DNA from 4 places in the Paenibacillus cucumis (ex Kampfer et al. 2016) genome. Region 1 is predicted to be linked to each of the others. Evidence: riboswitches for the same ligand, from Rfam matches in the RefSeq annotation. Region 1 holds a riboswitch; each other region holds the start of a gene.
What was found. A riboswitch is a leader RNA that binds a small molecule or an ion and turns the genes downstream of it on or off. The one in region 1 is predicted to bind cyclic di-AMP.
Positions count from the first base shown of each region.

Region 1 (7,300 bases):
TAATGCGCTCCAAGTGACCAATCTGCGCCATGAAGCATGACAGGTGCTTTGCCAGCCGCCTCTACTTTTTTGAAAACAGCTTCCAGATCGTCACGAGTTTTAATGCTGTTTGGATCAAAAGAGCCACCCATCGCCTCTTCTACAACCCGTTTATTGTATAAAAGGCCATACCCCTGTGCTGTCCATGGGATACCCAAAAACTGACCATCCAGTAGCGCTCCATCTACCGCACCAGGCTTCGTTAACCCTTCATACGTTGACTTTTCCGAATCCAGATTGAGGAATTTGTCTTTATATTGCAAGATTGTGCCTGCATCCAGATTGGCAATTGTTGCCGGATTGCCTGAAGCAAGCAAGGATTGGAACTTCTCCAGCTGCGCTCCACCAATCGGGGTAGGAATAAGCTCAATGGTTACCTCAGGATGCAGCTCATGATACGTCTTGAACAATTTCTCAAAAACACCGTTGACTTCTGCGGATGTGTTAAAAAAGGTCAATTTCACCTCTTTTGAAGCCTCTCCAGCCTGTTTGTCAGAGCCCTTTGCTGAAGAATCCGTTGTTTTACCCGAGGAACAGGCGGTAATGACCAACATCAGTATCAATACGCCAACAAACGGTACCCACGTCTTTTTCATTTCTTAACTTCCCCCCTGATGTTTGTTATGAATGCGTTTACATTTTGAATACAGCTTTATCATAAACGCTGATGATTCAATATGTCAACCGGTTGACATAAATTTTAAACAACGCTGTTATCCTATGAAAATAGCATTCGAGTCAAAAAAACATAAAAAATTACAAACAACTGCAATATATCGGGTATTTTTTACAGGAATAATATAGTAGAATTTACAAAACAAATCCTTTTTTTGTCAAAAGATCTATCCCAATCATTTCTGAGAGGATGTGATGCCTCCCTTTTCGAAGTTATGCCGAGAAATTTATTTTTCTTGTCCAGGCTTTCGCAAGTCACATCTATATTGAGGAGAGTGAACACATTGAAGATGAGGTTTAAATTTAAAAAATCAGTCAACCTGTTGTTAGCCTGCTTAACTGCCCTCCCCCTAATGTTGACTCCAACCAACGTATCTGCAGCAAGTGACGCCAACATCAACTTATCCTCGGAAAAACAAGTAATCCGTGGCTTTGGTGGTATCAACCATCCGGTTTGGGTTGGTGACTTAACTGCAGCACAACGTGAAACCGCTTTCGGAAATGATCAGAATCAGCTAGGATTCTCTGTACTCCGAATCTGGGTAGACCCGAACCCCAATAATTGGGCTCTTGAAGTTGCTACAGCCAAACGTGCGATTGAAAAGGGAGCTATCGTTTTTGCCTCGCCTTGGAACCCTCCAAGCAGCATGGTTGAGACGTTTAATCGAAATGGTGATACCAATGCTAAGCGGTTACGTTATGACAAATACGCTGCTTACGCACAACATCTGAATGACTTTGTAACATTTATGAAAAATAACGGCGTGAATCTGTATGCCATATCCGTTCAAAATGAACCGGATTATGCCCATGACTGGACCTGGTGGACTCCACAGGAAATCCTGCGTTTCATGAAAGAAAATGCAGGTAGCATCCAAGGTACCAAAGTCATGGCTCCAGAATCCTTCCAATACCTGAAAAACATATCCGACCCAATCCTGAATGATCCACAAGCACTTGCTAACATGGACATTTTGGGAGCGCATTTGTATGGAACACAGGTCAACAATTTTGCTTATCCTCTTTTCAAACAGAAAGGAGCTGGCAAAGAGCTTTGGATGACCGAAGTGTACTATCCAAACAGTGACAACAATTCCGCTGACCGCTGGCCGGAAGCCTTAGACGTCTCCTACCACATGCATAATGCCATGGTTGAAGGCGACTTCCAAGCCTATGTATGGTGGTATATCCGCAGGCAATATGGACCAATGAAGGAAGACGGTACAATCAGTAAGCGCGGATACAATATGGCCCATTTCTCCAAATTTGTTCGCCCAGGCTATGTCAGAGTAGATGCTTCCAAAAATCCGGATACAAATACTTACGTGTCCGCTTACAAAGGTGATAACAAGGTCGTCATCGTAGCCATTAACCGTAGCACTTCGGCAAAAAGTCAACGCTTTGTGTTGCAAAATGGCAATGCATCCACTGTATCTTCGTATGTAACAGACAGCAGTCGTAATCTGGCAAGTCTTGCACCAATTAACGTTTCCAATGGCGCATTCACAGCTCAACTCCCAGCACAGAGTGTAACAACATTTGTTGCTAATATTACTGGCGGCAACGGTGGCGGCAATGTAGGCACGGGCACCACATATGAGGCCGAAACAGGAACAACACTTACGGATGCAGTCATTGAAACAGCTTATCCGGGCTTCACCGGTTCTGGATATGTTAACTTCAACGCTTATACAGGCTCCGCAATCCAATGGAATGATATCAATAACACAATCACAGGCACCAAAAATGTAAAGTTTCGTTACGCTTTGGAAAGTGGTACGCGGACTCTAGATATTTATGTTAATGGCACAAAAGTACTCAGTAATGAGCCCTTTACTCAAACAGGAAGCTGGTCTACTTGGGGTGAAAAAACAATTCAAGTACCTATGAATTCAGGTACGAATACACTCCGAATCGTAACAACAGGTACAGAGGGACCCAACATTGATAACATTACGGTGACAGCAGCATCATAAGTTATCTGATTCTAAACCTTTTTCTTTTTTAGCTGGGCAAAAAGTAGCCAAGCTCCCATGTGGAATAGACCTAAGTTGCTCTACTCGTCTATTTTGAGACAATACTGTAATTAAAGACTGTTGATTGTTCTTTATATCATTAGATAGAAAAAGACCTCTTAGGCTATTGCTAAGAGGTCTTTTTCTATCTAATGCGGTCGAGAGGACTCGAACCTCCACGGGGGGTTAGCCCACACGGACCTGAACCGTGCGCGTCTGCCAATTCCGCCACGACCGCATATATTGTATCTTTCCAACTAATATCGGCGACAAGAATTAATATACCACGCGTAGTTTAACATGTCAACACATCTATTCATCACCAAATAAGTGCGAAACAGATATGTATCCGATTCGCACTTATCAGGCCTGCTTCAGATTAAGCTTATATATCCGTAAGTAGTGGACTTATTAGAAAATTGGTTAAATAAACAATTTTCTATAGCTTGGACGGCCAGTTGCCGTACCATGCATAACCGCCTCTTCTTTCCTTTTCTATATCGCTCAGCTTATATTTCACAACGCCATCACGTCCCACAAAGATCGGTTTGTCCGTACCGAGTTCATAGAAACGTGCCCAAATCGGTGATGCACTGGAATCAGCAATAATTCGGCTATCCCCATTCGCTCTCTCATACCGATATCCTGTAATTTTCACTTTATTAAACCAGGCTTCGGCACCTTTGATAGATGCAGTGATTCTTGAATTAGCCGGTCTCGTTTTCAGAAACTTCACAATGTTCACGCTTTCACCTGCCGTTAATGAAGGCACTTCATAGATTCTGGCTCCCGCAGGTCTAAGTGAACTGGAATCATGCTGTTGTCCCCAGGCCGTTAACTTCCCACCGGATACCACCTGGGTATTCAGGATAGCATCGACTCCTTTGGAAACTGCATTTTTACTGCGATTTGCAAGAGAACTGTCGATAAAGGAGAAGTTCCCCTTACGTCCTGCGACTTCATCAAGCATGTACATCACATTAATCATCGCATCATCATTATAGGTAATATGTTTATGATAGCCGGAACTTTGATAGACTTGAGGCCAACCGCCATTGGAATACTGCATATTAAGCAAAAAGTTGATGCCCTTGACCGCTGCAGCAGAGTATCGCGGATCATTTGTTTTTTTGAATTCACTTGCTAGCCTTCTGATTTCTGAGTATGTAGCTTTGTTATCGATCGTTGATTTGGCCCATTCACCTGACGTCTGACTGTAATCTTTTCTCCAGCCTCCATCAGGGCGCTGATTCTTTAAGATATCGGACATACTCGCCGTTGTACCGGAAGCATCAGCTGCCGATACGGTCGGTACAGGAAGGATAGCCATTCCCGCTACGGAGAATACCATAGAACACGCCAGTACAAATGTTACTAATTTTTTTGCTTTCACTCGACAACACTCTCCCCCATTCACAAATTTGATTACCTTTATCACATATATTCCAATGAAAACAATTTAAATACAAATTATGTATTTAATATGGTTATAATATGCAATAAATATATTTTTGTCAATATATGCAACAAACCAAAAAAATTTGTTAAACAGAATGGTTTCCTTTTTAGCTCATAACAATCTTGTTTATTATCCAAGTTCTCTCATATGAAACACAAATGACTTTTTTGTAATCTTTAACTCCCTAATTTCAACAAAATGATAACTAAAATCGATAATTCCGCTAACATTGAGGCTAAATGAACACCTTTAAACAGGTTTGACAATTACGCATTTATGCAATATAGTTTCAAATAGTTACAAAAACTTAATTATTCATTTGCCGAGTTTCAGGATTGAAAACGGGGGAACCATTTTGGGTGAATTATTCTTATACATAGGAAATATAGGGAACCTTCTACCGAACCCTTAGCTAACTCCGTAGGCATCGAAGGGAGAACATTGATTTTGAAAAAACTGATTATTTCCATTTTTGGGGCTGCTGTACTATTTACATCCGGGGCAACAAGCACAGAGGCAAGCACAATTAATACGATGGTTAACAATATGACAGGCATCCCGTACAAATGGGGCGGCACAACCATGGCTGGCTTCGATTGTTCCGGGTTTATGAGATATCTTTTCAACAAATATAGCATTGAGCTCCCTCGCACGTCGCAACAACAAGCGAAAGCCGGAACACCTGTCTCCAAAGCAAGCATTCGTACAGGAGATCTGGTCTTCTTCAACACAACAGGTAGAGGCATCTCACATACAGGAGTATACATCGGTGGAGGTCAATTCGCACATGCCTCCAGCAGCAAAGGTGTCAGCATCACCAAGTTGTCCAATCCGTATTTCAGTGATCGTTATGTAACCGCAAGACGGGTGACAGGTCAATTTATGTATAACAAAATGTTGGGTAAACTTTAATTGAATTTAAAGAACGGGGAGTAGCCTTTGGCTACCTCCTTACAGTAAAGAAAGTAAAGATGAGCTATAAAAAAACAAGGTCATACGCCTCTATTAAAGAGGTGTATGACCTTGTTAATTTTTGTTTTACTTCATTCACTAATGGAGCGCCTTCTGCACCCTCATTGCTCCCTGTGACAGAGCATGTCCGCCGCCCACTGCACCAGCAACAGCTACCGTCTCCATGATCTCCTGATCGGTCGCTCCCTTGGACCGGGCTTCCTCCACATGATAGAACGTGCACACTTCGTTATTAGCAAACAAACCGATACCTAGCGCAATTAACTGCTTGGTTTTGGCGTCAAGCACACCCGGCTGGAAGCACTCTCCCGTAAACTCATGATATGATTTCACCACATCCGGGAGAACGTCGCTTAATGCGCCAATCTGATCCTTATACGCATGAACTTTATCATTCATCAATGTCATGACTTGCAACACACCCTTTCGGCTGTAAATACAGCGAATTGTTCCACTGTACCTATCTTCTCTCGCGTGCGTCGCAAATATGCCTGATCCTGATGGTAATTCCAAACATTTGGTGTAGCAGACATTCTCTTTGAAGGAGCTTTCCGGTAACGTGAATCCGTTAAGCTAAGCACTCATGTCATTTATTCACTTAAAACACTTTGACGAGGCTCACTGAACAGCTGATAACGGTAAGACCGATCCAGCTTCACAACACGGCGATTTTGCCTGCGAATAAGTACTTGCTCATCATCCCAGGCTACCACGATGCCCGTTACATCATTAGACTCCAGTTCATCCCGCACTACTCTTACCTTCTCCCCTGACAAACGCAGGGCATCCAATTCTGTATCACTAATCATGTCATAACTCCTATACTCAAATTTCTTTACAAAAAGAGACCTAAATGAAAAGTCATTTAGGTCTCACGTGACTGTATTGGACTGTCATGTCATTCGAAAAAAATGTCCCGACTGAGAGTTACCGCTGCGCGTGCTCTTTGCTGTCGTTCTTCTCGAACCAAAAATCAAGCACTTTGGCGGACATCACACGTTCTTCAAGGTACTCTACTTGGTGCGGTGTAAATTGTTCTTTCCAAGAGAAGGACAACTCTTCACACAAGCCTACAATCGTCAGTAATTCTGACCAGGCAACATAGCGTTTGTACCAGAAAAATTGAGGATGTTCAATCATATAGGGATAAAGGTCATCGAATTCCGTATGTTTACAATCCAGGGCACGTTCAAAATGAACTTTCGATTCCGCCAGCTTATCAATAAAGAATTGTTCTGTTGCCGGTTGGTTCCCCATGGTGTTGCCTCCTCTCCCTAACATAACCCCATTATAAAGGAAATCTAAGGCCATGCAAAGTCATACTTCAAAAATTAGGCCCAATTTCCTTCAAAAAGTCACATTTCATTATCGTCGAATTGCACGGTGCCATTATTCAGTGAACGAATGCGTACAAGAGCTTCTACTGGAATCCCTTGTTCACGGATGGTGCGAGCACCAGCCTGGAAGCTCTTCTCCACCACAACACCAAATCCCACAAGTTCTGCGCCGGAACGCTCAATAATTTTAATTACGCCGCGGGCTGCATCTCCGTTTGCAATAATGTCATCAATGAACAAAATGCGGTCATTTTCATGAATGTATTCGCGAGACACCATAATATCCGTTACGATTCCTTTCGTAAAGGATGGTACACGTTCGCAGTAGGCATCAGGATCGGCCAGAAGCGTTTTTTTGCGGCGGGCAAATACCAAAGGTACTCCCAGTTCATGTGCTGCGGCAAAAGCAACCGGAATCCCTGATGATTCCACCGTAATCACCCGAGTAACTCCACTCTCGCGAAAACGAGCAGCAAACTCCCGTCCCATCTCCATCGTTAATGCAGGATCAATCTGATGGTTCAGAAGACCATCCAGTTTCAATACCTGATCCGAGATGACGACACCCTCTTGTAAAATTCGTTGTTTTAATACGTCCATGATTTGACCTCCCAAGCCTATCCTATGAGGTATAAAGTATCATATATCCAGCTACAAGTTCAAGCGAAATCAACCCTAAGTCCACAGAACCTGATAATTCAGAGTCGTTAGCCGATCCTGCAGTCATGACTTTCATTGGTCAAGCATAACTTGTACTATGGTACCCGCATGTCCAACAATCCCGGGACCTGAAAGGGGAAACA
Region 1 is NZ_JACLIC010000002.1:332,429-339,728, reverse strand. Features, by position in the region: gene H7T88_RS01480 (ABC transporter substrate-binding protein) at 1-635, opposite strand, end outside; gene xynC (glucuronoarabinoxylan endo-1,4-beta-xylanase XynC) at 1,005-2,690, shown strand; tRNA gene H7T88_RS01470 (tRNA-Leu) at 2,883-2,967, opposite strand; gene pelA (pectate lyase) at 3,169-4,122, opposite strand; cyclic di-AMP (ydaO/yuaA leader) riboswitch at 4,499-4,630, shown strand; gene H7T88_RS01460 (C40 family peptidase) at 4,636-5,100, shown strand; gene H7T88_RS01455 (carboxymuconolactone decarboxylase family protein) at 5,239-5,568, opposite strand; gene H7T88_RS01450 (hypothetical protein) at 5,751-5,969, opposite strand; gene H7T88_RS01445 (hypothetical protein) at 6,088-6,417, opposite strand; gene H7T88_RS01440 (xanthine phosphoribosyltransferase) at 6,516-7,097, opposite strand.

Region 2 (7,300 bases), on a different contig from region 1:
AAATCCTAGGTGAAATGACGCTGCCTTGCACCGTAACTAGAATGACAGACCGTGTGTTCCGTATTATTTTGACGGAAGGCAAGAACCGTCAAATCCGGCGGATGTGCAGTGCATTCGGATATGAGGTTCGCAAGCTGAAGCGGATTCGTATCATGAACATTCATCTTGGAGAGCAGGCAACAGGAACATGGCGGGAGCTTACATCTGCTGAAAAAGCAGAACTGGGCAGCTTACTGGACTATTCACTAGAATAAGGAATACTGAATATGAAACGGGTGAAGGCCGCCTTAATATTAGCACGAATGAAAAAGCATTGTTTCCTTTAAGAGGAGACAATGCTTTTTAGTTTAAATACAGAAGGACACCCATATACTCGACGCCTCAAAAAAGAGGAAAACCGCTCTCCATCAGTTTCAAGGAGAACGGTCTTAAACTCATTCCGTGCTGAAGGACTGCTAATTGCCGCCATTCACGGATTTTACATTCGTATTGTTACTTTGATACTTCCGGATAATGGACACTTCTACACGCCGATTCTGTGCTCTTCCGATGTTTGTATCATTGCTAGCGATTGGATGATACTCCCCGTATCCACTAGGTGTGAACTTGGAAGGATCAAGCTGCGGGTTCAGCAACAGGATTTTCAGAAAGTTCAGAGCACGATCTGCACTCAAATCCCAGTTATCCTTATATTGGTTATTGGAAATGGGAATATTATCGGTATGACCGGATACGACAACTTCATACTCAGGGAACTCTTGCAGCATGCTAGAGATCGCCTTGGCCAGTGAACGTGATTCAGGCTTCACATCTGCTCGCCCAGAGGAGAACAATGCTTTATCACTGATGGTGATCTTGAGTTCAGACTGGTTGAGTTTGGTATTCAGTTGGTCTGATAGTCCATTCTGAGAAATATACTTGTCGAGTCGCTTCTTGAGTTTTTCCAGATCTTCCTGTTCCTTTTGGGCCATCTGGGCATCCGTAATCTGCGCAGGATTTTTCTTTGTGATTTCCTTGGGTATTTCCTTGTTCTTGCCTAAGTCTGTACTGGAGTCCGTTGGATTCATTGACGTGTGATCCAGAACACCGGAACCTCCGTTGAGTGCACTGCTTAGTGCAGAGGCCATTTGCTCGAATTTGGCAGCATCCAGTGAACTCATGGAGAACAGGGTGATGAACAAGGCGAGCAACAAGGTCATTAAGTCGGAATAGGGAAGCAACCAACTTTCATCAATATGCTCCTCATGCGGTTCGTGTTTTTTACCCTTTTTCACCTGATGATCCCTCCTTCTCTTCCAGTTGTTTACGTTCGGAAGGTGTCAGGAATACGGATAACTTTTGGTTGATGGCAATAGTAGATACGCCAGATTGAATAGACAAGAGTCCTTCAACCATCATCAACTTGATTTCCATCTCTTTCTTGGACATCCGCTTCAGCTTGTTGGACATCGGGTGCCATAACACGTAACCACTGAAGATACCCAGGAGGGTTGCGATAAATGCCGCTGCAATCGCATGAGAGAGCTTCTCCATGTCACTGAGGTCGGCGAGTGCCGCAATCAGGCCTACGACGGCCCCTAGAACCCCGAGGGTTGGTGCATACATCCCCGCCTGAGCGAAGATCAGTGCGCCGCCGCGATGTCGTTCTTCGGTCGCATGAATATCTTCCATCAGTACATCACTGACGAACTCCTGGTCGTTACCGTCAATAATCATCCGCATGCCGCTGCGAAGGAACTGATCATCAATCTCTTCTACTTTTGATTCCAGAGCGAGCAAACCTTCACGACGGGTAGTGGAAGCCCAGTCCATAAATGTGCCAATTAGAGAAACGCGGTCAATCAGTTCTTGCTTCTTGAAAAGGATACCGAATAACTTCGGAATCTTCTTAACTTCAGACATAGGAAACGCCATAAAGATGGTTCCTGCCGTACCAACGAAGATAATAACGTATGCTGCCGGGTTATTAACGAGGTTGATCAGCGGAGCACCCTTCAAAAACATACCGAGTACAAGGGAGACTAACCCCAAAACTAGTCCGATAATCGTTGAAATTTCCATCATACACCTCATCCATGAGATAAAATTGAATCCTTTCAGGCGGCAGAATTCGGGCTTCCAGACGAAGGTTCTGCTGCAATCCGTTGCATGTCTGGCAACCTCCATGGCTACCGAAAACGAATGAAACGGTCATGTATAGTATTTATCGACCAGATGGGCTTTTTTTTTAAGGGTTATTTTCAGGTATAATAAGATCAAATCCACCTTTTACAAGGTGAGTGGGAGTGAGAAGTCAATGGGCGTAAAGCATGGACGTGATTATGAAGGAATATTGACAGATTTAACGGTGGCCATAGGACGCATACCGGATCGCTATGTTTTCTTTGAAATGGATGCGGAAGAGTGGGGGAGACTAGGGGAACCGGAACAGCTCGAGGTAGACGAAGCACTGGCGGAGGACTTGTTCTACGCGCTTGGAGAGGAATCCGTCATTCCGGTTGGGAGCGGTGTGGTGATCCATGACAAAGAACAACACCGGATCCATATTTTGATTGGAGAAGAAGAGCTAACCTTTGTACCTCTAATTTAACATGTGTAGTGACGATAAAACCTTGCGCTTCAAGGCACTGAGCCATCTGTTCTATGGATTTTGGTGCTTTGACGTGGTAAGATGATACTCATGAAAAAGGCGCCGCTGGGCGGTGGCCTGCCTTTTAGGCTGTATGGGCAGCATGTAAAGGTGCCGATGGTCATGTGGATGTAAGTCCGCGATGTCTCATCATATGGGGAGGAAGATAACGCATGGTTTTTACGCAAGAGGAAGTCGAAGCTCATCTGGGAAGGCTTGAAGGCTGGGAACTGGAAGAGGGACGGTGGATTGTCCGCAAATTTGTGTTTTCTAACTATATGAAAGGGATTGCTTTTGTGGATGAAGTCGCTGCGATTTCGGAAGCATTCAATCATCACCCTTTTATTACTATTGATTATACAACGGTTACACTGCGTCTTACGTCTTGGGATGCAGGTGGCATTACATCGGTAGACATTAAAGAAGCAGAGCAGTACAACGAAGCTTTTGAGAAAATGAGAACATAATAATCTGCACCAACGTCGTCTGCAGGATGATGTTTGTCATGCATACCAAAAGAGGCTCTTGCCTCCCTAACGGGAGGATGAGAGCCTCTTTGATGCCTTGCGCGCAAGAATGCTTATTTCTTCTCTGCCAGCCACATCGCGATGTGGGCAATTTCCTCGTCCTGCAGTCTGCCTTTGAAAGAAGGCATGCCACCTTTACCTTTGACAATGGTGGAATAGATTTTCTCCACATCATCCTTACTACCGATGTTTGCAAGAGCTGGGCCTACGCCACCTTGAAGCTGATCGCCGTGACAGGAAATGCAGTTGGCTTTCACTAACGTCTCAGCCTGTCCAGCATCCATAGCCACTTCAGGCATGCTTGGTTTGGCTTCCTGCTCCACTTCCTCTTTACCTGGAAGCGTAAACATTAAAACAATAGCTAAAGCACATGCTGCAAAAAATACCCCGCTCATGATCCATTTGTGCATCCCTTATGTCCCCTCCAGAATGAAAGATCATCTAACTCAAACTAATCCCTATCATTATAACGGAAGCCGTCGTTACATCATAGCATTTTGTGGTAATTTTTTGAACTAATCACAAAAGAGAGACAAATTGAAACCATTTAATCGTGAGTTTACTCTCTTGGGCCTTCATAAACCATGCAATGGAAAGGCTTTAAACCACTAGGAGTTTGGCGTTCATATGTATCCTGGATGACAAATCCGCTCTTTAGATATACTTGAATGGCACGGTTATTCCAAGTGAGCACTTCAAGATCAATCTCATTGGATGGATTGCGGCGGATGGCCTCTTGTACGATCGCAGTAACGAAAGCTTTACCAAGACCTTGACCACACAGATCGGGGCGCATACCGAGACCGATTCGTGTGACATGCTGGAGCGGAAAATATTGTGCAAACCCATAAACCTGGTCATGTTGATCCAGGATAATCGCATATTGTTGTTGTCTGAGCTGTGCATCACCGAACTCGACTTCGAGTGCTTTCATCTGTTCCCAAGGAAGCCAGCTATAGATATTGTAAGGTGGGGCGTATTTCCAGCCACATATAAGTTCAGCATGTTCTTCTTGCATCGGTACAACATGAAGTATCAAAGAGGCTTCATTCTTCATATAACAGTGCATGCTCCTTTCTCCAATATCCGTGTCATTGTTCACTCTACAAAAGAGCTGTGTATTAGGCAAGTCTTCATATGATCAGATAAAAATTGAAACAAAAGTCGTGATCATTCCGTTTATATTATAACAGGCTGGGTAAAAACATGATAAGGGCACGGACAAACGAAAGTAGGCGAACGTGTTAGTTCACATACACACCATGACTTGCAACATCGGGAACTACACAGAGTCAGAAAGCATAAAAAAACCGCCGGATACATTCCTGCGGAGAATGTACCGGGCGGTTCTGTTTATACTTCGTATTTCGTTACAGTAGAGTTACATGGTTCCAACATCATGTTGATTACAGCTTGTACCTAGTCAAGGGCCAGTGACTCATAATCGTCCGTGCTCATGATCCGTTTAGCGCCAACGTAGCGGTTAGCCCAGTAGTTCTCACTCAAAGAGCTGATCGTTACACCTTTGGAAGAAGAAGAATGTGCAAACTTGCCACTTCCTACAAAAATGCCTACGTGTGATATACCTTTACCTGTTGTGTTGAAGAACACCAGATCTCCAGGTCTCATCTCCATGCGAGATACGGAATCACCCATGTCGTATTGGGAGCTAGATTGACGAGCCAAATCAATACCTAATTTGTCGAATACATACCGTGTGAATCCGGAGCAGTCAAAACCGTCAAGCGTTGTTCCTCCGCTTTTGTATGTAGTTCCCATTGCTGAATCAATTACTTTATCCATCTTAGAATCTGCAAATGCGCTGCCTGCTCCAAGTGATAATGCAAATGTGAGGCTAAGTACTGCTGCGGTCAGTTTCTTCTTAAACAAGTGATATACCCCTTCCAACGCCTGCGAGGTTAGCTTAAGGATTCGGTTGAAGGTCCCCTATGATCCCTCTGTTTCAAGATCAATTCACCCATAACTGGTTCCCCCGCTTCCCAGGTGCCAGGAATTTGGCTATGCTAGTTATGCACCTGAAAAATGAAAAGAAAATTTAATTTTAAGGATTTAATTTAAAGTTGTTACAAATAAGGATTTAAAGATTACAAAGTTGTTACTAAAAACTCACTGCGCTTATTGTACCAGAGGCTTAGTACTTTGGCAACGTTTAGCAGTAAAATTAACAAAAAAAACCTCGACCTTTGACGGGGAAAGGTCGAGGTTTGCGTATTTATACGTAATAACCAATGAAATGTTTAACATGAGATGGTAACATTTCTTTATTTTTGAAAGCGATCTCAGATGGCGTGTAACATTTTAGTTCAACGTATATGATTTTCATGTCTGGTAGATGTGGACTGCCATAAACGGAAATGACTACATACTTTCCACATACTGAGTAGGCTTCGGGCAAGCGGATAGGATTGTTGCAGGATTAATCCGGATAGTCCTGTCAAGAACCAGGAAGCGGAAGTGAATGCACCAAAGACCACTAAATGCACAACTCCCAGCACCAGCGCAATGCCGATGACAGCAAAGATGCGGCGCACAGCAATCCACAGTCCCTTGAGCGTCCCGTGGATTCGCCCTTCTGCATCCGGGTCAGAAATACCAAACTGCATGTAGAGCACTGCATGATGTACAATCCAGCCATAAATAATCCAGCCTGCTACATATGGAATGCCGGGAAGTAATAAATGAAGAGAATGAAAACTGTCCATTATTGTAGAAAACAATTTGGGCAGAAGCCAGTATGCAGGCAAGAACATGAGAAAGGTACGTATCGTGTGTAGCAATATCATGGGTTTCCATAACGTTTTGATGCCCCGAATAAAAGGAATGCGTTCTTCAGTAGATTGATAATGTTGCAGGGAGTAGAGTAACCCGGCCTGAATAAGTGGACTGATCAGCAGGCGAAGCAATAACATGCCGCCCAAAATCCACAGATAACGCTGGACCTCCGGACCGGACAGGCTGAGCTGGCTTTCCATTTTGAATAAAAGTGTGCTTAGCTCGCCGACATCATCCGTTGGATAACGTAGTAATAGAGGAACGACAGCCGATTGAACCAACCGGTAGATGAAATAACCCCAAGTTAATTGATAGATAAACAAGAGTGCGGCAATAAACATATGCTGACGGACAAGAAACCAGCCTTCACGAATTTTTGCTTTCACTGTCTCCACCTCACCATGACAGACCTCCGAATATGGCTTCAATTAGTTTCGTAGCACTCATGTTCCAGCGGGATTTGACTTGCTCGTCCAGTCCGGTTCTCAGGAAATTGTTCATATGGCGATTTTCGAGCACGATGTCATACAAAGGGTCAGTCATGGCCCAGGTGACAGGAGATGTATATGTCAGTTTATAGGTGACGCGCTCCTCGCGGCCATCCCAGTGTTTGGTTACGGTATGGCCGTCCTCAAACGCAATTCGAACAGGAACCTTGGGAAAGTCACTGCCTTTTTTGATAATGGTGACAGAGGACTCGTACATTTTTTTGCCGTCCTTCTCTATAGAAGAAACGTTGATCTTCTCTACAGCAAAATCGGCCATGCCGTTCCGGTAGACATATTGGTCAAAGTAATCCGCCCAGGAGGTGCGGGTGACTTGCTCAACCACCTTTTGAAAATCACCCGTTGCGGGATGTTTAAAACGATATTTTTTTACATACGTCGAAAGGATTCGTTCCATGGTCTTCGCTCCGACTTGCTGTTCAATGCCGAGTAGCACCAGTTTGCCCCTTGTGTACACGTTGGAAGCATATTGATTCTGTGAGTCAAACTTCCACGAGGGCTGTGTTAGAGGAGCCGGAGATGTGATCAGACCTGATTGTACCGGTAGATTCGGAATCAATCCGTATTCCTGTTCCATCAGTTTATCTTCTGCATAGGAGGTGAACCCTTCATCCAGCCAGGCCTCCTCAAACTCATTGCTCGCAACCATGCCGTAGAAGTATTGATGTCCAATTTCATGAACAACGGTGCGTTCCAGATCGTAACCCGGTGTTGTGTCATCGGCCCCAAAGGCTGTAATGAGAGTTGGGTACTCCATGCCTCCGGCCCCGTTTGCAGCTTTTGGCGGAACCACGATAGATAAGGTGGCATAAGGATAGGGACCAAACCACTTGCTGTAATTCGTT
Region 2 is NZ_JACLIC010000035.1:14,342-21,641, forward strand. Features, by position in the region: gene H7T88_RS20425 (pseudouridine synthase) at 1-254, shown strand, start outside; gene motB (flagellar motor protein MotB) at 456-1,274, opposite strand; gene motA (flagellar motor stator protein MotA) at 1,261-2,061, opposite strand; gene H7T88_RS20440 (hypothetical protein) at 2,297-2,590, shown strand; gene H7T88_RS20445 (4a-hydroxytetrahydrobiopterin dehydratase) at 2,803-3,096, shown strand; gene H7T88_RS20450 (c-type cytochrome) at 3,210-3,566, opposite strand; gene H7T88_RS20455 (GNAT family N-acetyltransferase) at 3,716-4,213, opposite strand; gene H7T88_RS20460 (C40 family peptidase) at 4,576-5,046, opposite strand; cyclic di-AMP (ydaO/yuaA leader) riboswitch at 5,050-5,187, opposite strand; gene H7T88_RS20465 (hypothetical protein) at 5,481-6,335, opposite strand; gene H7T88_RS20470 (M1 family metallopeptidase) at 6,346-7,300, opposite strand, start outside.
Region 2: linked by a shared signal. The riboswitch ahead of H7T88_RS20460 (C40 family peptidase) and the one ahead of H7T88_RS01460 (C40 family peptidase) in region 1 are both predicted to bind cyclic di-AMP.

Region 3 (7,300 bases), on a different contig from region 1:
CTTTTACATTTGGCTACATTTCATGCGTACATGATAAAAGTCGTATCTTTTTACGAAATGGGTACGATATAAAGAGGCTCTTCGAAAAATTCTCCTTTTTTTGTCCGACTACACAAAAGTTGCACTAGACAAAAATTATTGAGGGTGTACAATGTAAACATGAACATAAAATTTTAGATATATGAGCACTCGTATTTATCCCGTTTATTTGCCACAGCATTTGTGCTAGAGCACATCCTAAAAATGAATTTATTCCGGCTACAGGCCGGCCACATCTTATTGTAAAGTCAGGTGATCCATGTATGAGTCAAAAAAATCCGTTCAATTCTCCATCCAGCGAATATGCGTCTGCTTCCGCAGCTACGATGGCCCCCTCGCTAGGTGAGGCACACAGTTCCATGAAAGTACCCAAAAATGCGGCATGGTGGAAAAAGTTCCTCGCCTTTGTCGGTCCAGGGTATCTTGTCGCTGTTGGTTATATGGACCCCGGCAACTGGGCTACGGATATCGCAGGCGGCTCGCAATTCGGTTATACGTTATTGTCCGTCATCCTTTTTTCCAACATGATGGCCGTGGTGCTTCAATCCCTCGCAGGCAAGCTAGGTATTGTCACTGGGCGTGATCTTGCTCAGGCCTGTCGTGAACGCTTCAGCGCTCCCGTTGTCATGATGTTATGGATTCTATGTGAACTGGCTATCGCGGCTACGGATCTCGCTGAAGTCATCGGCTCAGCAATCGCTCTTAAACTTTTGTTTAACATTCCCATGTTGTACGGTGTGATTATTACCGCAGTGGATGTATTACTCATTCTCGTACTACAAAATAAAGGATTCCGTGCACTGGAAACACTCGTCATCGTGCTGATGGCAACCATTGCTCTTTGTTTCGGCATCGACCTATTCTTGGCGAAACCGGATATGGGCGGTGTTCTTCACGGATTCGTTCCTAGCACCGAAATTTTGCAAAACCCGGCCATGCTCTACATCGCCATTGGCATCATCGGGGCTACCGTTATGCCGCACAATCTGTATCTGCATTCATCCATTGTGCAGACTCGCCAGATTGAGCAGACGACTCAGGGCAAAAGAGAAGCTATCCGCTACACCACATTGGATTCAACCATTGCTTTGACGTTAGCTCTGTTCATTAACGCAGCCATCCTGATCGTATCTGCAGCTGTATTCCACAGCGCTGGCATGACACAGGTAGCAGAGATATCCGATGCATATCATCTGCTAACCCCACTGCTTGGTACAACGATCGCCAGTGTCTTGTTCGGCGTAGCTTTACTCGCATCCGGTCAGAACTCAACCCTTACAGGCACGCTTGCAGGACAGATCGTCATGGAAGGCTTCCTGAATATCCGTATCCCGGCGTGGTTGCGTAGACTGGTTACCCGACTGATTGCGATCATCCCTGCTGTTATCGTCACTGCTATTGCCGGTGAGCGCGGCACTGAAGAGTTGCTGATCTTGAGTCAGGTCATCCTGTCCCTGCAGCTGCCATTCGCCGTCATCCCGCTTGTGATGTTCACAAGTGACAAAAAAAGCATGGGGCCTTTTGCAAACAAACTGTGGCTCAAAATTGTCTCTTGGGCTATTGCCGCTATCATCGTTGTGCTGAATGTGTATTTAATCATCCAGACCATCATGCTGTTCTAGTTTATATATGAAAAGGCCGATTCGCTGTTGGTATTGATCCCAACGCAAATCGGCCTTCTTTGTATCATTATTGTGATACGCTCTAATACCCTCATACCTTTAATCTACCCCACACGATCTAACCTGAGACTCATATAGATTTGCCTGCATCCTCATCGGGTATGAGTAGCGGCAGCAGTTCATCTAGGGACTCCACCGTCCAATCTGCACGCTCGTCATCCGAAAGCTCTGGCTGGAACCTTCCGTATCCTTGCAAAATGCGAATGGTGCGTAAGCCTAAACTACGTGCTGGCATAATATCATTATCAATTCGATCTCCAATCATAACCGCTTCTTCCGGCGCGCATCCAGCTTGCTTCAGAGCAACCGCATACAACTCCGGATCAGGCTTGGACACCCCTTCTTCTGCCGAACAGGCCAGGACATGGACATATTTACGAAGTCCGTAGCTTTCCAGCCTCGCTTCAGTCCCAGGACTCTGATTCGCAATGATGCCAATGCGATAGTGATGCGAAAGCTGTTCAAGCACCTTGGTTGCAGAAGGAAACGGTTGCTCCAATTCTTTATGGAATTTCAGCTTGTCCTGAATCTGAATGCGGTGATCTTCATCATGAATATATGTACGTATGGCCACTTTCATGGGCCACTGTTCATAATTACGGTAACAGGTAGCAAACAGTTCTCTTACCGCCTCAATCTTTACTGGATAGCCGTAATCATTCGCTTCCCGAACGAATTGCCCAATAATATCATCTACAGGCTCCCATTCGTCCACCAGCGTATCCCCCACATCAAAAAACAACCACTTCAATCCGGCAATATCCGGCACGCTGATTCCTCCTCGTTAGCTGCAGGTTATCCCTCGCTTCTATACTACCGTACTGTTTCCATAAAAAAAGAAGACCCACGACAAGCATGAGTCTCCTCAAATTCCGTTAGTCTATACCTGCAATTATAACAGGCGTCTTACCTTGGATCAATGTCAATCACAAGCTGCTCACTTCAGCCTCCGGTTTATTGCAGCTATTAAGAAGGAACCCGACTTCTCCATTCAGTGAATACACAATTTTATCGGCGCCCATTCCACGATAAATCCCTTTAGGATGGCTCTGCTCCGTGATCACACACAAGGACTTCGATGTCCAAGAGCGACAAATTTGAAGATAGCGGCATGTCAAGTTCAGACTGTTCTCAAAAATAAATACATTGCCTACACTGCCTTGCGGCAAAAACCATTTCTCAGCAGCTGCTGTATTCATACGGATGACGTGTTCCACGCCAAGACGGCGAAGTTTGCGCTCCTCATCAGCACTGTTCGTCAGAACGGCAAATGGCATTTTTTTATACATCAGCAATTTCACAAATTTACGTCCAGCTTCATTCGGAGCGGTTACCAAAATCATCTCTTTATCCATTCTTCGTTCCTCCCTTGGCGTGAAAAGACAACAAAAAAAGAAGCGTGGGGACCAAGGCCTCCGAAACGCTTCTTAAATAATCCATGACGAAAGCGCCATGAACCAGCGTGCGGTTTGTTGCCTCTCCCTTTAACGCTTACGAGGTTAGCTGACGGATTCGGGCGCGAGAGTCGCCCTATTTCCGGATTTCACCGAAAAATTCACCCCATGAATGTCCGCTGCTGTCATACAGCCCATTCTGTTGGTTCCCCCGTTTTCCATACACAATGAATGGAAACTCAGCGATTAAAACATCGTTCGTAAATCTTGAGTATAAGACCGATCGATATTATCGTTTGTTTCGTTTTTCAGGTACAATTTAATTAAAATTCAAATTACGCTATGAATCATACACCCGTACCATGATCATGTAAAGTGCATACAGATCACCGAATCGCCAGATTTCCGGCAATAACCTTTGATAATAACGCTTACAATGAGGTCATACGCTATCCTTCTCTTCCAAGCTACCTAATTCTCAACCGCACAAAAATTGATTCATGTATTTCTCATCCATTTTGGAGTCCAGCAAGCGAATGGTTATAACAACGCTAAATCCAAATAAGTTTTGCATTATTTAATTGTTTAAAATATAATAAGTATATTAAGAATAACAGGATGGAGGCGTACCCCATGTCAGTCTATGATTACAAAGTAAACACCCTTCGCGGACAAGAGATTGAGATGTCCCAATATCGCGGCAAAGTGTTGTTAATTGTGAATACCGCAAGCCAGTGCGGTCTCACCCCTCAATTCAAGGGCTTGCAAGAGCTTCAGGATAAATTCCAGGATGCTCCGTTTGAAGTGCTTGGATTCCCAAGCAACCAATTCGCGCAGGAAAAAGGATCTTCCGACGATATTGCTGAATTCTGTCAGATGAATTATGGCGTAAGCTTCCCTATGTTTGAAAAAATTGACGTCAATGGTTCAAGCGCTCATCCGCTCTTCCAACACATTACGAAAGAAGCACCAGGCTTGCTCGGTTCCAAAGCCATCAAATGGAACTTCACCAAATTCCTTGTCGATCAGGACGGTAAAGTTGTGAAACGATATGCTCCGCAGACTACACCGGACAAAATCGAAGAGGATATTCAGAAGCTAATTAACAAATAAATATAGACTTTTGAACAAACATATAAACGAAAAAAGCCACCTATAAAGCAAAGAGCCAGAAACTGCTCAAGCTTTTGGGCGGCTTTTTTGCGTCCTCTCTTTTAACACATGTCCTCATCCTAAATAATTCGTCCTTGTTGCTATATGAAAACAAAAAAAGAAGCTCTCCATCACGGAAAGCTTCTCTCGTAAATCTTCATATGATGCGGTCGAGAGGACTCGAACCTCCACGGGCATACGCCCACTACCCCCTCAAGATAGCGTGTCTGCCATTCCACCACGACCGCATGTCGTAAATTATCGGCAACAAAATTGATTATACCGGATTCTTAAACAAAAGTAAAGTCTTTATTAATCACTTTATGAATTACTTTATGAATGACATTTTACTACAACCGGCTTTACTCTAAATTGATAACAGTTCTTCACCCCTTCCTATTCCACACCTCTTGCAAAATTCAGTCATATTTCCTCGAAAATTACATATCATTAATCTGATTCGGCAAAATGGCCAAAGTGATTTTAGACATGGATATATGACACAGATAGAATTTTTAATGTTATATTATATAACACTAATTATGAATTGTATTTAATTAAGTTTTTTATTTTCTCATAAATCATTGACAAAACACGGATATTTATGTGAATATATATATCATATAATTCGGATTTACACATTAAACTTAAGAAAAGATCATCATATGTAATTAAACATAACACAATAAAGCGCAGGAGGCGAATGATCGTGAACCGTGGGAATAAGCTACTCGATTATGCGAAACTGCTTGATCCCTCTGTCCAGGTGGGAGGATTCACCCATTTCTTCGGCATGGACACCCACATCAAGGAAGGCACTATTCGGACAGCTGAGGAACTTGAATCATTTATGCGTTGCCAGTTACACCCCAGTCTCGTTCGTCTAGAAGGTATGGCTATCAAGGGGATTTACACCGCAACAGATCATAAGGATACTTGGCGAATTGCCCTGATCGACAAACTTGTGCATGTACAGCGAACCCCTCCTGAACTTAGAGAGCAAGCAACAATCATAGGCAAACGTTTAATCAAACTGTCTCGCGCCTTGCATCCTTGGATCGACCTTAGCCCGCTTGAACAAATCTTCGTAAAATACAATTCAGTTGGTTGCCTCCCCACCGTTCACGCCTGGATCAACCACCACCTCGATATCCCCGTCGAAGAGGCGGTTCTCGGCTACTTACATTCAGCCATGAATGCATGCGTATCCGAAGCTTGCAAAGTTATCCCCCTAAATGAAAATGCCACTCGGGAACTGCTGGCTCGCCTGACCGCAGACCTTGAGAATGAATGGACTACCGTGAGCGCCTCCTCACCGGATGCACCCATGCATCCTACGTCCATGTCTATGAAGTCGTTATTTCCCAGCTTCCACATGCTTGGAGCAGGCCTGCACGCTTACAGAGCATAATTCCGCACTCCTCCTCGAAACCTCTTTTTCAGAGCACACCAAAAACACGCCGCAACTCCCCTTGCTGGCGTGTTTTTTTATTTTGTTCAATCAACAAAATGCGAACTTACGTCATTTTAATTCAAAAAATACACTTATTTCCGTATTTTTTAATTGTTAGATGACGAATTTACGTATATAATGTAACTAACAGCACGTATTCCTATCTATTTTACACGAAGAATGGCCTGCTGAATACTATAAAATCCACTCAGGGGTGAACCCTATTGAACAAGAAGAAACCAGTCACTCCGTTCGGATGGGCTATCAAACGACGGCTAACCGAACTTCAGGTCGATCAAAAAACCTTTTGCGAACAACATGATATTCCGCCCTACCGTCTATCCAACCTTATTCATGGCACACGCAAAGCAACCCGATTCAGACATCAGGTCGCTGACATTTTGAACATACCAGAGGAACTGAGATAAGAACACTTTCATCATCATAAGGAGGACTTCTCTCATGGGAACCATTACATCCGACCTGGAAAGCCTATCGTTCCAGGCGACCAATCATCAGTTGATCATTATTGATCATCAATGGATGATACGAAGCTGTAACCGGGCCTGGCAGCACGGACTTCATAAACTTTTCATACGTGCAGCCAGCCGCCACAATCATTACCTTCACCTGATGGAAGCATGGGCAGCACAACAGAAAAACCACTATCCAACCAAGTTCGCGAGGTACCTGAGGCATAACGTTGTTCCTTTTAACCAAACTCATACATACGATATCTCTGTTATTACACCACACAACGAAGAGAAATGGTTTCGCGTAGAACTTACTCCCTTACAGAACGGACCTACGACGGATACCAACCTCGCTTTGGTGGCTCACACAGATATTACAGAACAGAAGAAGACAGAACTTCAGCTGCGACAAGCCTTGACTGAAGCTCGTACCCTCCATGGACTACTGCCTATTTGTGCCGTTTGCAAACATATCAAGAATGAATCAGACGAATGGAACAGCGTTGAGCGCTATCTGGAAAAACATACTTCCGCCGAGTTTACACACGACATCTGTCCAGATTGTATCCGCCAGTTGTACCCCAAATACTCCAGTATTCTTGATCAGCATCACTAAACCGATATTTCTACAGAAAAAAAACCTCCCTACTGTCCCGGAAATCATTCCCTTGGGCACAGTGGAGGTTTTTTATCAACCAGAGGCACTTACGTCCCTTCCTGCTCTGACTTATTTTCGCCTTCCGCTTCAGGTTGGTAGCTATAGTTTCCAGAATCTTTACTCTCTTTGAATTTGCGATAACGAGTGAACTCGATATATTCACTAATAAAAGACTGTTCCACAGTCGATAATTCACTCTCTTGGCAATTCAATTGCCGCAACACGTTAAAAAAATAATCTTCCCGCTTTTCCCGCACAATGGCTTCCTTCGATAAACGCCCAATCATCAACCAGTCCAGACTCACATCAAAAAATGAAGCAATTTCAATGAGTTTATTTGTACTCGGGATTGATTTACCACGTTTCCAGTCACCCAAATTGCCTGTGCTTATCTTCAGCTGTTCACAGAAGGCCTTCTTTGTCATCCCTCTTTCGGCAATCAGGTGCTC
Region 3 is NZ_JACLIC010000038.1:568-7,867, reverse strand. Features, by position in the region: gene H7T88_RS21390 (Nramp family divalent metal transporter) at 303-1,661, shown strand; gene H7T88_RS21385 (HAD family hydrolase) at 1,792-2,490, opposite strand; gene H7T88_RS21380 (hypothetical protein) at 2,648-3,076, opposite strand; cyclic di-AMP (ydaO/yuaA leader) riboswitch at 3,195-3,370, opposite strand; gene H7T88_RS21375 (glutathione peroxidase) at 3,749-4,228, shown strand; tRNA gene H7T88_RS21370 (tRNA-Leu) at 4,433-4,515, opposite strand; gene H7T88_RS21365 (urease accessory protein UreF) at 4,977-5,678, shown strand; gene H7T88_RS21360 (Rha family transcriptional regulator) at 5,945-6,148, shown strand; gene H7T88_RS21355 (nitrogen regulation protein NR(II)) at 6,183-6,809, shown strand; gene H7T88_RS21350 (helix-turn-helix domain-containing protein) at 6,899-7,300, opposite strand, start outside.
Region 3: linked by a shared signal. The riboswitch ahead of H7T88_RS21380 (hypothetical protein) and the one ahead of H7T88_RS01460 (C40 family peptidase) in region 1 are both predicted to bind cyclic di-AMP.

Region 4 (7,300 bases), on a different contig from region 1:
AGTACCCTATGACAGACCAAGAAGTAATTTTAAAGGAATCGGAGCGGGTCGATGATCTGCTTTCTCATAATTTGCGAATTATTCAAAGTGATGAAGTATTCAGTTTTTCTATGGATGCTGTATTGCTGGCCCGATTTGCTTCTGTGCCGAAACGAGGACGTGTTCTGGATTTGTGCACAGGAAATGGGGTCGTGCCTATATTACTGACAACACGTACACAAGCAAGCCTGGAAGGCATTGAGATCCAGCCCAGATTGGCCGATATGGCACGCCGGAGTGTGCAGCTGAATGAATTGGGTGAGTCCATCCATATTCGTGAGGGAGATTTGCGCGAATTGGTTAAAGAAACAGGACATGCAGTATATGATGCCATTACGGTGAATCCCCCGTACATGCCGCTGAATGGAAGTGACCTCAAGATGAACACCCATCAGGCTATGGCACGTCACGAAATCGGGTGTACCCTAGAGGAAGTCATCCAAGCATGCAGTCGTCTTGTGCGTAATGGTGGCAAAGTATCCATGGTTCATAGACCGCAACGCCTAGGTGAGATCATATCATTAATGCGTGAATACAAGCTGGAACCCAAACGTATTCGTATGGTGCACCCGCGTGCTCATCTGGAAGCGAACATGGTGTTAATTGAAGCGATGAAAGATGGCAAGCCGGAGGTACGCATGTTGCCGCCACTTATTGTTTACAATGAACAGGGAAGCTACTGTGATGAGATTATGGAGATCTACTATGGTCAGCAGGTTGTTGAACGCTCGAAGGAAGGAGGAAACTAGATGTCTTTACAAGTGCAGAAAAGCTTTAATGAGCAGGCCGAACATGCAGGTAAGTTATATCTGGTTGGGACACCGATTGGAAACTTGGAGGATATGACCTTCCGGGCCATCAAGACGTTACAGGCCTGCGATATTATTGCCGCTGAAGATACTCGTCAGACGCGAAAGTTGCTCACTCATTTTGAGATTACACCTTCAATGTTGTTCAGCTATCATGAGCACAATAAGGGGGCAAGTGGCCCTGAACTGATACGCTATATAATAGAAGGAAAAAATTTGGCACTGGTAAGCGATGCCGGTTTACCGGCTATTTCTGACCCAGGTTCTGATCTGGTAAAGCTTGCAATTGAAGCCGGAATTACGGTCATACCGATTCCTGGTCCGAATGCAGCATTATCCGCACTGATCGTATCCGGATTACCTACGGAAAGGTTTACCTTTGGTGGTTTTTTGCCACGAGAGAAAAAGGACATACGTAAGGTGCTGGAAGCTTTCAATGAGTCCAATGGTACGTTGCTTTTCTATGAGTCCCCTCACCGGATTCGTAAAACGTTAATGCATCTGGAGGAAATTTTGGGCGAACGTTCCATTGTACTGGCTCGTGAGTTGACCAAACGGCATGAGGAATTTGTTAGAGGTAGTCTGAAGGAATGCATAGAGTGGCTCGAAGAGCACCCGCCTCTAGGTGAATATTGTTTGTTGGTTGAAGGAATCAGGGAAGAGGAACGTAAGGCTGAACGGGAAGCTTGGTGGCAGGTTTTGTCGCTGGAAGAACACGTGGAACACTATGAAAATGAAGGAAACAGTCGTAAAGATGCGATGAAAAAAACAGCAGTAGATCGAGGTTTGGCAAAACGGGACGTATATAATGCGTTAATTGGGTAGTCTAAAACTTCAAAAATACCAAATTTAGTTGTAATTACCTTAAAGAGAGATTAAAACCAAGCTTAATATAACCTTAAAATGTAAAAAGAGCAGCACACCAAAATGTGAAAGATATGTGTCTGCTCTTAAAGTTAGAAAAAAACCTTCCAAGGTGATATTACACCAGGAAGGCGATAAGGAAATATAAAAAGGTTAGAATTAACGATTTGAATAATTCCAGTATACTTGTTTTTCTTATTTTGCTACAGGTGCAGGGATTTCAGAAATACATTCGTTACAAACGATTTTACCTTTGAAGTAAGTTACGTTCTCAGCGTTACCACAGAAGATACAAGCTGGCTCGTATTTTTTGAGCATGATGCGCTCACCATCAACGTAGATTTCCAAAGCATCTTTTTCGCCAATACCGAGTGTACGACGCAATTCGATTGGAATAACTACCCGTCCCAGTTCATCCACTTTTCTTACAATACCTGTTGATTTCATCATTATAATCAGTGCTCCTCTCAGCTAACTATCATTGTCATTATTCGACATTATTTTATGTTTTATGATACCCATCATACCAACGATTCCCAAAACAGTCAACCTTAAAATTAGCTTAAAATAAAGGGTGTTTTTCTTAAGTTTGCTGGTGGTAAGGGATTGAAAGCAATTTTTCGTATTTAAACATCCATGTCAGCTTTGTCGATTTGGAAAACGACAAAAGTGCTTTATTCGACAAAATTCGTCATTACATGTCGAATTGTTGGTGAAAATTGAAGCTGGACGCGCTATTCTTTATGGCAAGAGAACAATTTATAAGGAGTGAATCGAAATGGAACATCGTCTGACGGAAGAAAAAGTATTTAAAGATCCGGTACATAATTATATTCATGTGCAAGAACCGATTATATGGCAATTGATCAATACACCTGAATTTCAGAGGCTACGCCGCATTCGTCAATTAGGGACATCTTATCTTACTTTTCACGGGGCAGAGCACAGTCGGTTCTCCCATTCGTTAGGTGTATACGAAATTACCCGAAAAATCATCTCTCAGTTTGAACGTAGCCACTATTCGGACTGGCCCAAGGGAGAAAAGCTGGTGACGTTGTGCGCCGCCTTACTTCATGATCTCGGACATGGACCATTCTCTCATTCAATTGAAGAGGCTTTTGACATGAATCATGAGGATTGGACATGCCGCATTATCAAGGGTGATACCGAAGTAGGGGCGATTCTAAGACGGTATGCTCCTGATTTTGATGAAAAGGTGGCTTCCGTTATCCAGAAGACGTATGATAAACCGATTGTCGTGAACCTGGTAACCAGTCCGCTTGATGCAGACCGAATGGATTACTTGCTCAGGGACGCCTACTTTACAGGAGTAAATTATGGCACGATCGACTTGGATCGTATTCTGCGCATGCTGCGTCCATTTCATGGACGAATTGTAGTTAAAGAGTCTGGTATGCATGCTGTGGAAGACTATCTGATGTCACGATACCAGATGTATTGGCAGATTTACTTCCATCCTGTGACGCGTAGCTCCGAGATTATATTGCGACAAATCTTTAAGCGGGCAAAAGAACTTGTGAAGCAAGGCTTTCCATTCCGTTTCATGGTAGAGCCTCTGCCCAAACTGTTTGAAGGAGAAATTTCAGTTCATGAATATCTGCAGCTTGATGAATCGTTAATTCAAACAGCCTTTATGCAGTGGCGTAAGGAGGACGATTCTGTTCTAAGTGAGTTGTGCGAACGTTTTATGGATCGCAGGTTATATAAGTATGTGGAACTTGAACAGATCGACTTGGACATCATTGAAGAGATTCGGGAAGCATTTGTACAAGCAGGATTGAATCCCGAGTACGATCTTGAAATTGATTTTCCGACGGATAATCCGTATGATGTGTTTCGTCCAGATCAATCCACAGATAAGCAAATTCTTCTGCTCGATCGGCAGGACAAGTTGCATGAGCTGTCAGAAGTTTCTGATATTGTTCGTTCCATCAGTGGACTTCATCTGGGCAAACATCATCTGTACTATCCGCAAAACAAGGTGGATGCCATCCTTCATGAATTACCGTCCCATATACGCCCCTATTTTCTATAAGCTTGAGTCGATGCAGCAGGGTGAAACATTTTGATATCAAAAGACTTTCTAAGAGAGCTATTTTACATGATACAGTAATCTGCTTTAATGGGGAGGATGTGTAGATCGACATAATTTTGTAATTCGAGTGAGTAATTATACAGTTTCTAACGCCTTTTCTTGCAAGATGTTGATTTGACTTTTTATTTTCCTTCTATATATAGTAGCTTGAGTGCTAAAACTGAAAATACTGAAATTGATGCTTGTCCCAATCATTTAATGATGCAAAAAAATAAATTTGAAATTCAAACGCAAGAATTCCTGTACAAGAATAAGGGAGTTCCCATGAAAAAATCATCGGCATTTGACTTTCGACATGAAGGGAGAACGAGAAAGCATGTTATTCGACACACATACTCATCTGGATGCACCACAATTCGACGAAGACCGAGAGGACATGATTAAACGGGCCGTTCAGGCCGGAGTTACTCGCATGATTAATATCGGCTTTAACCGGGAGACGATTCCAACAACGATCAAACTGGCCGAAACGTATGATTTTATCCACGCAGCTGTAGGCTGGCACCCGGTGGATGCCATTACGATGCAAGAGGGAGATCTCGAATGGATTGCATCATTGTGCAAACATGAGAAAGTGGTAGCAATTGGAGAAATCGGTCTAGACTATCATTGGGACACTTCCCCTAAGGAGGTACAGCACCGCGTATTACGACAACAAATTGCATTGGCACGTGAATTGAGTATGCCTATCGTCATCCATAATCGGGATGCTCATGAGGACATTGTGCGTATTTTACGTGAGGAGAAGGCTGGTGAGGTTGGAGGTGTGATGCATTCTTTCTCCGGTAGCTGGGAAACGGCGAAAATGTGTCTGGATTTAGGGTTCCATCTGTCCTTCGGAGGACCGGTCACTTTCAAAAATGCCAAGCAACCGAAAGAGGTGCTCGCCAAGGTTCCGATGGATCGATTTTTCTTAGAAACGGACTCCCCGTATCTCACACCGCATCCTTATCGTGGAAAACGAAATGAGACAGCGCATGTACGTCTGGTTGCTGAAGCAGCTGCGGAAATTAAAGGCATTTCGGTAGAGGAAATTGCTGCAATTACCACCAAAAATGCCATGGAACGATTTGGGATTCGATAAGAAAACGAGTAAATCGGGTGAAAAAGGGAGATACAGAGAGGTAATTTGCTCTTTGTCTCGAATAATTGCAGAATATTACAATATTTTAACCAAATATTTAGAAAAACGTACTTGATCCGTGCTTTACAACATGCATCAAAACAGGATATCATCTTTTCAGTGAATTGTTGCGCGGAAAATTGGACAGATGTTCGGGGGATGAACAAAGGGACACTTTCCGATGAGACAACATTACTTTCATGAATCAATCTCGCTGAGTCTCCGTTAACGGAGAGCGGGGGAACCAATAGGGCTTAAACATCGGTGATTCTAGCCGGTGCGCATCGTTCGCTGACCCAAAAGCAGCGGAATGTTCTGCGAAGCCGTATTTGATTTCTTCTTTGGGTCTCGGGGTGAATTCAAGGGCGTCCGCCATGAGCGGGTGACCTAAGATAGGGCGGCTCTCTTTCGCCCGAACCCGACAGCTAACCTCGCAAGCGGAAAAAGAGAGGCAACCTCGTGCATGAATTTCCGATATTCAAAATCATTCGGAAGCCACGAAAGGGTCTCTTACACTCTTTCTTTGGCTTTTTTTGTTTTGAATAAAAGAAATATTGTCATCATACGGTATGTATTCAGGAGGATGACATCATGTTGCGAAGAGGGGTTCATGGTGCAGAACCGGTCATTATCTCTGATCTGTGTTCTGTAGAAAAATTGTTATAGTCGCGTCAAAGACATCATGCATTACTTTAGACGGCGAGGCTATGAAGGAGGACGGAGAAGTGGGCATATTCCAACCAGAAGAGACCCATGAGTCACGATCATCCAGTAAGTCTTTCGCGTTGCGGTGGAAGCATGAGAACTTGCGTCAAATGGCATTGATCGCGATATTCTCAATTGCGCTTGCAATCATGATCTTGTTAGTCGTTTACGGTCAGGCCGGGAAGCAGGTTTCACTGGTTATTGACGGCAAAGCTCAAGTGGTAGAGACTCGTACAGGAATGCTTCAGGAAATGCTGGAGGAGCAGTCAATCACAGTCAGCCCTCACGACAAGGTATCCATGCCCATGAATGGGGCGATTACCGACGGAGACCGAATCGTTATTGAGCGGGCCGTTCCAGTTAAAATCACGGCAGACGGAGACACCAAGACTCTTTATACAACCGATTCATCGGTACAGGGTGTAATTCAGCAATCAGGTATTCAAGTTGAAGATCATGATAAAGTGTATCCAGCGCTCGGAACCGCAATTAAAGCGGATATGAAGATTCGTGTAGTGCGTGTAACAAAGCATACAGTGGATGTGAAACAACCGATTGCTTACAAGGTTGTGAAAACGGCAGACCCAAGTTTGTTCCAAGGGGATAACCGTGTTGTAGTGAAAGGCAAGGAAGGCACAATTGTGCAACATATCGAAAAGGTATTTCAAGATGGAGAACTTGTCTCCAAAAAAGTGGTAGGTAAAACGGTCGCCACCAATCGTGTAGATAAAGTGATTGCGGTAGGTACAAAGGCTAAACCGGTTGTGAAGGAACCTGAGGTTCAATTGGTATCGGCCAAAACTTCGACGACCAAAAAAGCTGTAACAACGAACTCGAAGAAAACATCTGCCTCGGGCAGCAAGGTGATTACGGTCTCCGGGAATTCTTTTAAATACTCTAAAGTTTTGAAAAATGTATCGATGACAGCCTACTCTTCTGAAGAGCCGGGTATTGGTACAAAAACAGCTTCCGGTACTCGTGTAACGGAGGGGCGCACCATTGCAGTTGATCCCAAGGTCATTCCAATCGGCTGGTGGGTATACATTGAGGGCCTCGGCTTCCGTCGTGCGGAAGATACAGGCGGCGCTATTAAAGGCAACAAAATTGACGTTTATTACGACAGTGTGAAGCACGCCCTGAATTTCGGACGTAAAAAAGGCAAAACGGTCTATGTGATTGGTCCAGTTAAGCCGGAAGCGAACTAAAATCGTTTTACTTTGAAATGGGAATGCTATAAAATAGTTGCATGAATGATTCATGCGGAATATGCGGCGGAGGGGTCTGAATTCAGTCTCCTCCGCCGTTTGGCAGAGAAGAGGATATTCCTCTTCTTTTTGCGTTAGAAAGGAAGAAAAGGAACATGATAAAAGAAGTGATTGTTGTGGAGGGTCGTGACGACACGGTAGCGATTCGTCGGGCGGTCGAAGCGGATACGATTGAAACCGGAGGCTCTGCCATTAATCAGCGTATTCTGAAGCGAATTGCACTTGCTCAAGAGAGACGTGGCGTCATTATCCTGACGGATCCGGATCATGCGGGAGAGCGTATCCGCAAAATTATCGCCAATAAGGTCCCTGGCTGCAAGCATGCTTTTATTCCAGAAGCGGATGCAACGCGCAAAGGAGATATCGGGGTAGAGAATGC
Region 4 is NZ_JACLIC010000022.1:8,526-15,825, forward strand. Features, by position in the region: gene H7T88_RS13075 (tRNA1(Val) (adenine(37)-N6)-methyltransferase) at 9-788, shown strand; gene rsmI (16S rRNA (cytidine(1402)-2'-O)-methyltransferase) at 789-1,673, shown strand; gene H7T88_RS13085 (AbrB/MazE/SpoVT family DNA-binding domain-containing protein) at 1,908-2,162, opposite strand; gene H7T88_RS13090 (HD domain-containing protein) at 2,491-3,768, shown strand; gene H7T88_RS13095 (TatD family hydrolase) at 4,145-4,912, shown strand; cyclic di-AMP (ydaO/yuaA leader) riboswitch at 5,154-5,407, shown strand; gene H7T88_RS13100 (resuscitation-promoting factor) at 5,677-6,861, shown strand; gene rnmV (ribonuclease M5) at 7,017-7,300, shown strand, end outside.
Region 4: linked by a shared signal. The riboswitch ahead of H7T88_RS13100 (resuscitation-promoting factor) and the one ahead of H7T88_RS01460 (C40 family peptidase) in region 1 are both predicted to bind cyclic di-AMP.